One region of the Modestobacter versicolor genome, then DNA from elsewhere that is predicted to be linked to it. Evidence: riboswitches for the same ligand, from Rfam matches in the RefSeq annotation. Region 1 holds a riboswitch; each other region holds the start of a gene.
What was found. A riboswitch is a leader RNA that binds a small molecule or an ion and turns the genes downstream of it on or off. The one in region 1 is predicted to bind cyclic di-AMP.
Positions count from the first base shown of each region.

Region 2: it holds a riboswitch for cyclic di-AMP, as region 1 does, so the genes downstream of both, FHX36_RS04325 (VldE C-terminal domain-containing protein) here and FHX36_RS17255 (C40 family peptidase) in region 1, are expected to answer to the same signal.
Region 3: it holds a riboswitch for cyclic di-AMP, as region 1 does, so the genes downstream of both, FHX36_RS22515 (C40 family peptidase) here and FHX36_RS17255 (C40 family peptidase) in region 1, are expected to answer to the same signal.

Region 1 covers NZ_JACIBU010000001.1:3,529,680-3,533,720, reverse strand. Annotated here, with positions in the region: gene FHX36_RS17265 (serine hydrolase domain-containing protein) at 1-69, opposite strand, end outside; gene FHX36_RS17260 (DUF3817 domain-containing protein) at 79-426, opposite strand; gene FHX36_RS17255 (C40 family peptidase) at 568-1,680, opposite strand; cyclic di-AMP (ydaO/yuaA leader) riboswitch at 1,697-1,865, opposite strand; gene FHX36_RS17250 (hypothetical protein) at 2,019-2,558, shown strand; gene FHX36_RS17245 (GNAT family N-acetyltransferase) at 2,555-3,025, shown strand; gene FHX36_RS17240 (FAD-dependent oxidoreductase) at 3,022-4,041, shown strand, end outside.
Region 2 covers NZ_JACIBU010000001.1:890,554-894,594, forward strand. Annotated here, with positions in the region: gene paaK (phenylacetate--CoA ligase PaaK) at 1-707, shown strand, start outside; gene FHX36_RS04310 (TetR/AcrR family transcriptional regulator) at 704-1,342, shown strand; gene FHX36_RS04315 (hypothetical protein) at 1,449-1,742, shown strand; gene FHX36_RS04320 (hypothetical protein) at 1,747-2,052, opposite strand; cyclic di-AMP (ydaO/yuaA leader) riboswitch at 2,234-2,385, shown strand; gene FHX36_RS04325 (VldE C-terminal domain-containing protein) at 2,599-3,516, shown strand; gene FHX36_RS04330 (ATP-binding protein) at 3,548-3,994, opposite strand.
Region 3 covers NZ_JACIBU010000001.1:124,882-128,922, reverse strand. Annotated here, with positions in the region: gene FHX36_RS00595 (MFS transporter) at 1-1,264, shown strand, start outside; gene FHX36_RS00590 (epoxide hydrolase family protein) at 1,273-2,343, shown strand; cyclic di-AMP (ydaO/yuaA leader) riboswitch at 2,630-2,798, shown strand; gene FHX36_RS22515 (C40 family peptidase) at 2,811-3,323, shown strand; gene FHX36_RS00580 (DUF5925 domain-containing protein) at 3,443-4,041, shown strand, end outside.

The DNA of each region.
Region 1 (4,041 bases):
GTCGCGCTGCACCCGCGCGGTGCGGGCGAGCAGCGTGCGCGCGGTGGAGGGCAGCACCGGTTCGGCCATGCGCGGAGGCTAGCCAGCCGCGGCGGGTGCGGTCGCGCCGACCGGGAGCCGGCCGGTGCGCTGGGCCCACCGCTCGAACCAGACGGTGCACAGCGGCGGCACCGAGGCGGCGAGCGCGAGGAACGCGGTGCCGAGGGACCAACCGAGCACCCGCCAGGCGACGAGCGCGACGACGACGTAGGCGACGAACACCGCCCCGTGCACCGGACCGGCCACCTGCACGCCGACCTCGGTGGTCTTCAGCACCCACTTGACGAACATCCCGGCCAGCAGGAGCACCCAGGACACCGCCTCGGCGATCGCGACGACGCGGAACACCCGGGCGACGGTGCGCGAGTCGGTCAGGGCGGCGGGCATGGCGCTCCTCGGTCAGGCGTCCGGCGGGGTGGGTCCATGGTGCCGGGCCGGCCTGTGTGAGCTGGCTCGCGCCCCGGGCAGCACCGTGCCCCGGTCACCAGGGGCGACCGGGGCACCGTGCGACGTGCGACGTGCTGGGTCTTACCCGACGCGGCGCATCGCGGTGATCGAGCCCATGTAGTCGATGTCGACGACCTTGACCACGTCACCGGAGGTCGGGGCGTGCACCATCTGGCCGTTGCCGATGTAGATGCCGACGTGGCTGACCGGGCTGTAGAAGGCGAGGATGTCGCCCGGCTGCAGCTGGTCGCGGGAGACGGCCTGACCGGCGGCGGCCTGCGACCGGCTCGAGTGCGGCAGCGAGACGCCGGCGGCGGCGTAGGCGTACTGCACGAGGCCGGAGCAGTCGAAGCTGTTCGGACCGGCTGCCGCCCAGACGTAGGGCTTGCCGATCTGCGCCATCGCCGTGCTGACCGCGGTGGCGGCGGCGCCGCTGCCGGCCACGACCGGAGCCGCGGCGGCCGGGGCGGGGGCGGAGCCGGCGGCCTGCGGGCGGTCGGCCCGCGAGGCGGCCGGGGTCGACCGCTCGGTGGCCTGGGCGGCCTCGGCGGCGTGCGCGGCTGCGGCGGCGGCCAGGGCCGCCTCCTTCTCCTGCGCCGAGAGCCGGTCGTACTGCGCCTGGTACTCCGCGATCTGGGAGTTCAGGTCGGCCTGCTGCGCGGTGACCTGGTCGACGAGGGCCTGGGCGTCGGCGGTCGACCGGGCCGCGGCGGCCTCGGCCGCCTCGGCGTCCTCGGTCGCCTGCTGCGCCGCGGCGAGCAGCTCGTTGTTGTGGTCGGCGATGGTGCCGAGGGTGCCGACCCGGTCGAGCAGCTCGTCGGCGGAGTCGCTGCTCAGCATCGCCTGCAGGGTGCTCAGGCTGTCGCCGGTGTAGGCGCTGCGCGCCACCTCGACGACCTGGCCGCGGGCGGTGGCGACGGTGGCCTTGGCGGTCTCGGCCTGCTGGCCGGCCTCCTCGGCGGCGGTCTGCGCGTCGGCCAACTGGACGCGGGCGTCGTTGAAGCGCTCGGTCACGACCTCGAGCTCGTGGGCGCGCTCGGCGACGAGCGCGGCGGCCTCCTGCGAGGTGGTGGGCTGGTCCGGCGCGGCAGCGGCCGGCAGCGGAGCCAGGACGACGCCGCCGGCGACGGCGAGCGTGAGGAGGGCCCGACGGCCGGTGCGGCCACGACGGGCAGAGCGGTGCGAACTCGCCATGTTCGGCGGGTGTGTCCTTTCTTCCACCTGCCGCCTACCGAGTTAGCTGACGGGTTCGGGTGGGAAGACACCCGGCGGCGCGCCCCCCTGGGAGGGTCTGCTGCTTCACCCCAGTGCTGCGGTGGGTCCCCGGTCCACGGCCCGCGGTGACGCTGCGGGGCGGTGTGGTTCGGCGGCGGTCCTGACGGTCGTCACCCGGGTGGGTGGCTGCGTTGCCCGTCCGGACCGTCGCCCACCGTAGGTGGGGTAGCTGGAGATGACAAACGGCTCGGTGGGATTTGTGCAGAAACTCCTGGCGTGTGCTCCGACACGCTCACGCGGCGTGACAGGCTCGCCGGGTGCGTGGCCTGGCGCGGCGGGAGTTCTGCCTCGTGCTGCTGCGCCGGATGGCCGACACGCGACCTGACCTGGTCGCGGACGCGCTGCCCAGGCTGGGTGCCGACCGCGCCGAGGCCCATGCCGCCCACACTCGTTGGCAAGCACTCCACCACGCACAGCGAGCGCCGCGCGGGGTCGATCTGCGCACCGCGGTGCTCGGCCCGCCGGAAGAACGTGAGGACCGTCGCTTCGGCGACCTGGACCTCGAGGTCCGGCGGTGGCCGCTGCCGCTGTGGCCGCACCTGTGGTGGGAGGTGCTCTCCGACCCCGCGGGGCCGGTGCTGCACGAGCAGCTGGTCCGCGCCCCGGGCTCACCGGTGCCGCCTGCGGGTGCCGGGCTCCGGGTGTGGGAGCACGTCGTCGAGGACGTCTCCGCGCTGGACGGGGCGGTCGACGTCGACCCCGGTGTGGTGACCCGCTGGGAGGTCCACCTCCCCGACGGCACCCGTGCCTGCTTCGTCTGGGGGTTGCTGCAGCAGGTGCACCCCGCCCCTGGATGATCGGGCGTGTGCCGCACCTCACCACCGCCGCGTGGGACGACCCCGCCGTCCAGGAGCTGACCGCCGCCCAGCAGGCCGAGGTGCGCCTCCGCTACGACGGCGCCGGCGAGCCCGGCGTGCCGCCCTCCGCCGCGGACGTCGCGGTGGTGCTCGTGGCCCGGGACGACGACGGCACGCCGATCGGCTGCGGTGCGCTGCGCCCCCTCGGCGGCAGCGAGGCGGAGGTGAAGCGGATGTACGTCGTCCCGGCCGCGCGCGGCCGCGGCGTCTCCCGCCTGCTGCTGGCCGGTCTGGAGGCCGAGGCGCTGCGCCGGGGGTGGACGACGGTGCGGCTGGAGACCGGGGTGCGGCAGCCGGAGGCGGTCGCGCTCTACACGTCGGCGGGCTACCGGCCGGTCGAGGCCTTCGGGCACTACGTCGGCGCCGACGACCCGTACGCGGTCTTCTTCGCCCGGGAGCTGGCGTGACCGCCGCCCGGTACGACGCCGTGGTCGTCGGCGGCGGCCACAACGGCCTGACCGCGGCGGCCTACCTGGCCCGCGCCGGCTGGTCGGTGCTGGTGCTGGAGCGGCGCGACGTGCTCGGTGGCGCGGCGGTCAGCCAGCAGGTGTTCCCGGGGGTCGACGTCCGGCTGTCCGCGTACTCCTACCTGGTCAGCCTGCTGCCCGACCGGATCGTCGGCGACCTGGCCCTGCCGGTGCGGCTGCTGGACCGGTCGGTCGCCTCGGCCACCCCGCTGGTGCGCGACGGCCGGCACCGCACGCTGCTGGTGGAACGGGACGAGGGGCCGGCCACCGCCGCGTCGTTCCGCGAGCTCACCGGCTCCGACGCCGAGCTGGCCGGGTGGCAGCGGTTCTACGGCCGGCTGGCCACCCTCGCCGAGGACCTGGCCCCGACGCTGACCGAGCCGCTGCCCAGCGCGGCGCAGCTGGCGGCCCGGCTGCGCGACCCGGGTATCTGGCACGACCTGCGCGAGCGCCCGCTGGCCGACGTGGTCGCCGACCACCTGGCCGACGACGAGGTGCGCGGCATCGCGCTCACCGACGGCCTGATCGGCACGTTCGCCGACGTGCACGCCGCCGACGGGCTGGCCGGCCGCTGCTTCCTGTACCACCTCGTCGGCAACGGGACCGGCCGCTGGCGGGTGCCGGTGGGCGGCATGGGATCGGTGAGCGGGGCGCTCGCCACCGCTGCCCGGGCGGCCGGCGCGGAGCTGGTCACCGGCGCCACGGTCACCCGCATCGAGACCCGGGCCGACGGCGTCACGGTGCACTGGACCGACGCCGAGGGCACCGCGGCCGCCGCGGACGGCGGGTACGCGGTGAGCGGGGCGGCGCCCGCGGTGCTCGACGAGCTGGTCGGGGCAGCGCCGGGCGCCCGGCCGTCGGGGTCGCAGCTGAAGGTCAACATGGTGCTGCGCCGGCTCCCGGGGCTGCGCTCGGGCGCCGACCCGCGCCAGGTGTTCAGCGGCACGGTGCACGTC
Region 2 (4,041 bases), 2.6 Mb from region 1:
AGGGGCTGGACCCGCGCGCCTCGAGCCTGCAGATCGGCATCTTCGGCGCCGAGCCGTGGACCGAGCAGATGCGCCGGGAGATGGAGCAGCGGCTGGACATCGACGCGGTCGACATCTACGGCCTGTCGGAGGTGATGGGGCCCGGCGTCGCGCAGGAGTGCGTGGAGACCAAGGACGGGCTGCACGTCTGGGAGGACCACTTCTACCCCGAGGTGATCGACCCGGTCACCGAGGAGGTGCTGCCCGAGGGCGAGGTGGGGGAGCTGGTCCTCACCTCGCTGACCAAGGAGGCGATGCCGGTCGTCCGCTACCGCACCCGCGACCTGACCCGGCTGCTGCCGGGCACGGCGCGGCCGGGGATGCGCCGGATGGAGAAGGTGACCGGCCGGACCGACGACATGATCATCCTGCGCGGGGTGAACCTGTTCCCGACCCAGATCGAGGAGGTCGTGCTGCGCACCCCGGGGCTGTCGCCGCACTTCTCCCTGGAGCTCACCACCCGCGGCCGGCTGGACCACCTCACCGTGCACGTCGAGGCCCGCCCGGACTGCCCGGCCGACCGTCGCGGTCCGGCCGCCCGCGAGGTCGAGCAGGCGGTCAAGGACACGATCGGCACCAGCGTCGAGGTGGACGTCGTCGACCCGGAGACGCTGGCCCGGTCGGTGGGCAAGCTGCAGCGCCTCACCGACCGCCGGGAGCGCGGGTGACCGCCGTCCCGGCGCGGCGGGGGAGGCCGGGGCACTCGCTGGACTCGCTGCTGGACGTCGCTGTGGCGGTGTTCAACGAGCGCGGCTACGAGGCGACCAGCATGGACGAGCTGGCCGCCCGGCTCGGCGTCACCAAGTCCGCGATCTACCACCACGTGCCCAGCAAGGTCGAGCTGCTGCGGTTGGCCCTGGACCGCGCGCTGGACGCGCTCTTCGCCGTCCTCGACGAACCCGGCGCCACGTCCGGGCCGGCCATCGACCGGCTGGAGCACGTCGTCCGCGGCTCGGTGCGGGTGCTGACCACCCACCTGCCCGTCGTCACCCTGCTGCTGCGGGTGCGGGGCAACTCCGAGGTCGAGACCCAGGCGCTGCGCCGCCGGCGGGAGTTCGACCGGGTCGTCACCGACCTGGTCCGCGCCGCGGAGGAGGAGGGCGACGTGCGGCCCGACGTCGACCCGGCGGTCACCAGCCGGCTGCTGTTCGGCACCGTCAACTCGCTCACCGAGTGGTACCGGCCCGGGCGCGGGCTGGACGCCGACGCGCTGGCCGACGCGCTCGTCACCACCACCTTCAGCGGTCTGCGCACGGCCGCCCGCCCGGCCGCCGGCCCGGTCGCCGCGGAGCGGGGCCGCTGACCGACGTGTCGGCTTGCGGCTCGCCCGGCAGGAGCGGGACCGTTCCGGGACCGTCGCGGACCCACGGGGACCGGAACCACCGCGACCGCCCTGGGGGTGAGTCGGGATGTGGGAGCTGGCAGGGATCGCGGTGGCCTTCCTGGCCGTCTCGGTCGGCGTGGCCGCGCTGGCCCGCCGGACGACGGCCCGCTGGGAGCGGGAACGCGAACGGCGCGCCGAGCGGGCCCGCCGGCGGGCGGTGACCGACCCACCGGTCGGTGCCCGCGGCCGGCGCGAGGGGCACCGGCCCGGCGCGGCACTGCCGCGGCTGGCCCGGCACCTCGCCCAGCGGACGTCGTCCCGGCCGCCGGGCCGCTCCGGTGCGCAGCGCCCCGGCGGCGGGGTAGACCCCCCGGACTGAGCGGTCAGCGGTCCCGGGCCGCGGCCAGCAACCGCTCGACCTGCGGGGAGCGGCGGACGACGACCGGCCGCCCGGCGGACGCGGCCGCGTCCAGGTGGTCCAGCAGCAGGTCGAGCGCCGGTCCCGACAGGTGGGTGACCGAGCCGGTGTCGATGGCCTCGACCCGCGCCGGCTCGCGGCCGTAGCGGCGGAGGAAGGCGTCGACGGCGGCTCCGTCGACCTCGCCGGCCAGGCAGAGCACCCGCCCACCGGCGGTGTTGAACAGCCGGACGACGCCCCGCACGCCGGGGCCCGCGCTGGGCAGCGTCACCGGTCCAGTCTCGCCCCCCGGTCCGGCTCCGGCGAGCCCGGGCACCGCTCCTGGGGCCGGCAGCGCGACCCCCGCGACGCTCGTCACTCGACGAAATCCGCTGCGGATGATTGTCACGACTGCATAACGCCGTTACCTTTGCTGCGTCGGTTCGGTCATCACGTCCCCGTCCGGGGAGCCCGAGCAGACGCCGCCGAGTCGCCCTCCGGGGCGAGCCGGGGACCCACCGCACAACTGGGGTGAATCCAGCTCCCGGGCACCTGCCCGGAGCCGGTAGGGCTGCTTCCCGCCCGAACCCGTCAGCTAACTCGGTAGGCGGCGACCGGAAGAAGTGGAGAGCCGCCGGATGGCGTGCCCCTGTACCGCGCTGCCCAGCACGACCCTCCGCACCGGGGTGCGCCCCCGCACCTGACGCCGCTGCCCGCCGGTGACCCGCTCCCGGCGCCCGGCATGCCGGCCCCACCCCGCTGCACGGACCACCACCGCAGCCCGCCGCCCTCCGGGGCGCCGGCGCCGCGCCCGCACACCCTCGGAGCACCTCTCCCCATGGCACCCCGCACCACCACCTCCGGCCGCGCTGCCGCCCGCCGCGACCGGGCCTCCTCCGGCCATCGCCGCCCGCCCGCCGGCGTCCGCCGTCCGAGCCTCCTGCTCGGCGCCGCCGCGGCCGGGGCCGTGCTGGTCAACGTCCTCGTCGGCGCCGAGCCCGCCGCCCACGCCGAGGCCGGGGCGTCCGAGCAGCTCAGCGTGGCCGAGCAGCTCGGCCTGACCTCGCAGACCTCGACCGCCACCGACGCCCCGGACCTGGCACCGCTCGAGGAGCTGGCCGCCAGCCGCAGCAGCCGCGAGGCGGCGCAGACCGCCGCGCAGGCGTCGCAGGCTGCCGCCGACCAGGCGGTGCTCGACCAGCAGCGGGCCGCCGCGGAGGCCGAGGCCGCCCGGGTCGCCGCCGAGGCGGCCGCCGCCGCGCAGGCCGCCGCAGCAGCCGAGGCCGCGGAGGCAGCCGAGGCCGCGGAGGCCTCGGCAGCGCAGGCCGCCCCGACCGCCGCGGAGCGGGCCGAGAAGCCCGCGGCGACCAGCGGCGCCGCCCTGGCGACCGCGGTCGCGAAGATCACCAACAGCTCGGGCAGCGTCAAGCCCGTCGTGCAGGCTGCCGCCAACGCGGTCGTCTCCAACGTCCCGGGCGCGGCCGGCATCACCCTCGGCGGCACCCGGCCCAGCGCCACCGACCCCGGCGGCCACCCGTCCGGCCTCGCGCTGGACTACATGGTGATGACCAACAGCGCCCTGGGTGACGCGATCACGCAGTACCACATCGACCACTGGGACGAGCTGGGCGTGGAGTACATCATCTGGGAGCAGCGGATGCTCAGCTCGCCGGGTGGCTCGTGGAAGGCGATGGAGGACCGCGGGGGCACGACCGCGAACCACTACGACCACGTGCACGTGAACTACCAGGGCTGACCCGGCCGGGTCCGGCTGGACCCCTGCCGGGTCAGGCGGGGGCCAGCACCGCCCAGACGTGCTTGCGCCCGCCGTCGCTGCACCAGCCGTAGGCCGTCGTCAGGTCGGCGACCATCCGCAGCCCGAGCCCGCCGCGGGCGGGGTCCCGGTCGGGGTCCGGGTGCGGCGGGACGGTGGCCGCGGCGTCGGACACCACCAGCAGCCAGGACGACGCCGTGCGGCGGACCAGCCCGGCCACGGGAGCCCGGCCGTGCCGCAGCGCGTTGGACAGCAGCTCGTCCATCAGCAGGACCAGCCGCTCGTGCAGCTCCTCCTCCTGCTCGGCGGCCGCGTCCGACGTGTCGGCGACCAGCGAGCGGCGCAGCTCGCGCCGGATCAGCGGCAGCTCGGAGAGCAGCTGGGGCCGCCAGGACCAGCGGTCCTGGCCGGCGGGCGGGGCCTCGTGCGGCCAGCGCCCTGAGTTCTGCGTCGTCGACATGGTGCGGTGCCTCGCAGAGAGCCCGGCCAGCGGGTGCCACGGCAACT
Region 3 (4,041 bases), 3.4 Mb from region 1:
GCTGGCGAGCGTGGCCGCCGGGCTGGCGCCGACGACGGAGGTGATGCTGGCCGCGCGGTTCCTCAGCGGCGTGGGCGCGGCGATGATCATGCCGGTCACCCTCGCCGTCATCACCTCGTCGTTCCCCGACGAGGAGCGCTCGACGGCGATCGGCGCGTGGACGGCGGTCGCCGGTGGTGGCGGGATCCTGGGGATGTACCTGTCGGCCGTGCTGGTCGACGTGGCGAGCTGGCGGTGGCTGTTCGTGCTGCCGGTCGCCCTGGTGCTCGCCGCTGCGGGCCTGGCCGTGCGGTCGGTGCCGGACTCGAGGGAGACGTCGCTGCACCGGTTCGACGTCGTCGGCTCGCTCAGCTCGGTGGTCGCCGTCCTGGCGCTCATCGTCGTCCTGCACGAGGGGCCGGTGCGGGGCTGGACGGCGCCCGAGACGCTGACCGTCCTGCTCGTCGGTGTCATCGCCGCGGTGGGCTTCGTCCGCTGGGAACTGCGCCAGCCCGCTCCCCTGCTCGACGTCCGGTTGTTCCGGGAGCGCGGTCTGGCCAGCGGCTCCCTCTCGCTGCTCACCGTCTTCGGCGTGCAGGCCGGGGTCTTCGTGGTGCTGTTCCCGTTCTTCCAGGCGGTGCTCGGCTGGTCGGCGCTGCGCTCGACGCTGGCGTTGATGCCGATGGCGCTGCTGATGATGGCCGCCTCCGGCCTCGCCCCGCGGCTCGCCGCACGCATCGGCAGCCGGCTGACCATGGCCGCCGGGATCCTGCTGGGCGAGGGCGGGCTGGCACTGATGGCCACGTTCGTCTCCGTCGAGGGCGGCTACCGCTCGGTGCTGGCGGGTCTGCTGGCCATGGGGCTCGGCATGGGCCTGTCGATGACCCCGTCCACCGAGGCGATCACCAGCGCGCTGCCGCGCGAGCGCCAGGGCGTCGCCTCGGCGCTCAACGACGTCACCCGCGAGCTCGGCACCGCGCTCGGCGTCGCGCTGCTCGGCGCGGTGTTGTCCGCCGGCTACCGCAGCTCCGTGGAGTCCCGGCTGGCCGACGCGGTCGACCTGCCGGACGGCGCCGCGGAGGCCGCCCGGGCCGGGGTGGCCAACGCGCTCGCAGTGGGCGGGGAGTCCGGGGCGGCGGTCCGGGCAGCCCAGGAGGCGTTCGTCGACGGCTGGCAGCAGGCGATGTGGGCCGGCGTCGCGGTGACGGGAGTGCTGCTCGTCGTCGTCCTCGCCCGCGGACCCGAGCGCTCGGTCGGGAGCGGCGACGACCGCGGCCCGGCATGATCGCCGCCATGGACGACGCTGCTCCCCCGCGCACCGACCAGGCAGTCCTCGACGACCTGCGGGCCCGCCTCCGGGCGTACCGCGCGGTCGAGGGCACCGGGGAGCACGGCTGGGACCGCGGCACCGAGCCCGGCTACCTGGCCGAGCTGCTCGCCTCCTGGGCCGGGGAGTACGACTGGCGGCCGCACGAGGAGCGGATCCGCGCGCTCCCGTGGCAGCTGGCCGGCGGGCTGCGGGTGGTGCACCAGCGCGCTGCCGACCCGGCCGCCCCCGCCGTCGTCCTGCTGCACGGCTGGCCCGACTCAGTGCTTCGGTACGAGCGGGTGCTGCCGCTGCTGACCGACGTCCACGTGGTCGTCCCGGCGCTGCCCGGCTACCCGTTCGCCGCCCCGCTGCCGGAGCGGGACCTCTCCTCGGCGGAGATGGCCCCGTACGTGGCCGCCGCGATGACCGAGCTCGGCTACGACCGCTACGTCGTCTCGGGCGGCGACATCGGCCGCTTCGTCGCGACGTCGCTGGCGCTCCACCGGCCCGACGACGTCGCCGCGCTGCACCTCACCGACGTGCCGCTGTTCGCCGCGTTCACCTCCGAGCCGGCGAGCGACGAGGAGCGCGACCTCCGCGAGCGGGTGACGCAGTGGCGCGCGGCGGAGGGCGGCTACATGCACGAGCACGCGACCAAGCCGCACACCCTCGCGGTCGCGCTCGGCGACTCCCCCGCCGGCCTCGCCGCCTGGATCGTGGAGAAGCTGCGCAGCTGGAGCGACTGCGGCGGGGACGTCGAGCAGGTCTTCACCCGCGACGAGCTGCTCACCTGGGTCACCGCGTACTGGGTCTCCGGGTCGATCGGGACGTCGTTCGCCCCCTACGCCAAGCAGAGCCCGCCGTTCGAGCGGATCGACGTGCCGACCGTGGTGCAGCAGTTCCCCGGCGAGCTCGTGCGGTCGCCGCGGTCGGTCGCCGAGCGGCTGTTCGACCTGCGCGGCTGGCGCGACGAGACCGCCGGCGGGCACTTCGCCGCCTGGGAGCGCCCCGAGGAGTTCGTGGCCGGCGTCCGCGAGGCCCTGGCCCTGGCCTGAGCCCGCACCCGACGGCGGCCTGTCGTCCTCCGGTGACGCAGCGTCCAGCCACGCGCAGGCACTGGCAGATGGGTCGAGCAGGGCTGCACAGCAGGGTCACCCGGAGTGAGCACGGGCCCGGCGGAACGGCTCGCAGGTCGCGTCCGGCGAGTCGCCCGGACGGCCTCGACGGCCGGGCGTGGCGCCGCCGTGGCGGTCACCGAGAGTGCGCCAGCAGCCCCTCGCGGCCGCGCTTACGTTCGTCGCGCCTGCCGGGGACGACGTCGCCGCCCCCCGTGGTGACACCCGTCGGGCACCGCCGAACCGGGCGCTGCCGAGCAAGGCAGCGCGTGCCCGGACCGGGGACCCATCGCAGTCCTGGGGTGAAGCGCGACCCGCACGCAGGTGCGGGCCGGCCGGGCGAGTTCCCCCGCCCGAACCCGTCAGCTAACTCGGTAGGCGGTTCCGGAGAACCAGGAGCACCGCTCATGCGCACGTCCGCACGCCCCCGCCCTGCCCGTTCCGGCCGCGGGGCGCTCATCGCCCTGCTCACCGGCGCCGGTCTGGTGCTGACCCCGATGACCGCCCAGGCCTCCGGTGGCCCCGCCGCCCCGGTCGCCGCCCCGGTGGCCTCCGTCGCCGCCCCCACCGCGGCGACCCAGGTCGCCGTCGACACCGCGCTGGCCCAGCAGGGCAAGCCCTACGTCTGGGCCGGGGCCGGCCCGGACTCCTTCGACTGCTCGGGCCTCACCCAGTTCGCCTACGCCGCCGCCGGCATCTCGCTGCCGCACTCGTCGCGGATGCAGTCGACGCTGGGCACGCCGGTCGCCCGCGCCGACCTGCAGCCCGGTGACCTGGTGTTCTTCTACAGCCCGGTCAGCCACGTCGGCATCTACATCGGCAACGGGCAGATGGTGCACGCACCGACCAGCGGCTCCGTCGTCAGCGTGGTCGACGTCGACCTGATGGGCGGCTTCAACTCCGCCCGCCGCCTGGCCTGACCGCGCACCCGTCCCGGGGGCTGCGTGCTGCGGCCCCCGGGACCGGGAAACGGGTCGAGACCGTCCGACCTGCCCCGTACCGTCCGGCAGGCTCGTTGCCGCTCGAACAGGAGACCCGCGTGACCCCCGCCCCGGACGGCGTCGTCCCCAGCCTCTCGCTGAACGACGTCGAGGACATCAGCGACGCCGTGCTGCTCCAGGCGCAGTGGAACGGCGCCATGCCGTACCACCGGGCGGCCGAGGTCCCCGGGGCCATCGAGGACCTGGGCTCGCTGCTGCCCGCCGGTGCGCGCGTCCGGCTGGACCAGCGCGCCGAGAAGTGGCGCGCGGTCCTCGCCGACGTCGGCGGCGGCATCGTGCACATCTCGGTGCGCTGGGGCATCAGCAACGTCTCCGTCGTCGGCCCGGACCTCGCCGAGGTCGAGGCGACCCTCGTGCAGGTCGTGGGCGCCGCCCGGGCCGCGGTCGCCGTCCCCGACGGGTCGGTGCGGATGCGCTTCTGGTCCGGTTCCGGCGACCACCCGGTCGAGTCCAGCCGCACGGTCGCGGCACCGGGCTGGGCGGCGGTGCAGGCGAACTACACCGGCGAGACGGCGGCGGGGCTCGCGCCGCTGATGCGGCTGTCGGACGTGCGCGGCCGCAGTGGGCGGCTGGTGCTGTGGCACGGCGCGCCGGGCACCGGCAAGACCACCGCGGTGCGGGCGCTGAGCCGGCAGTG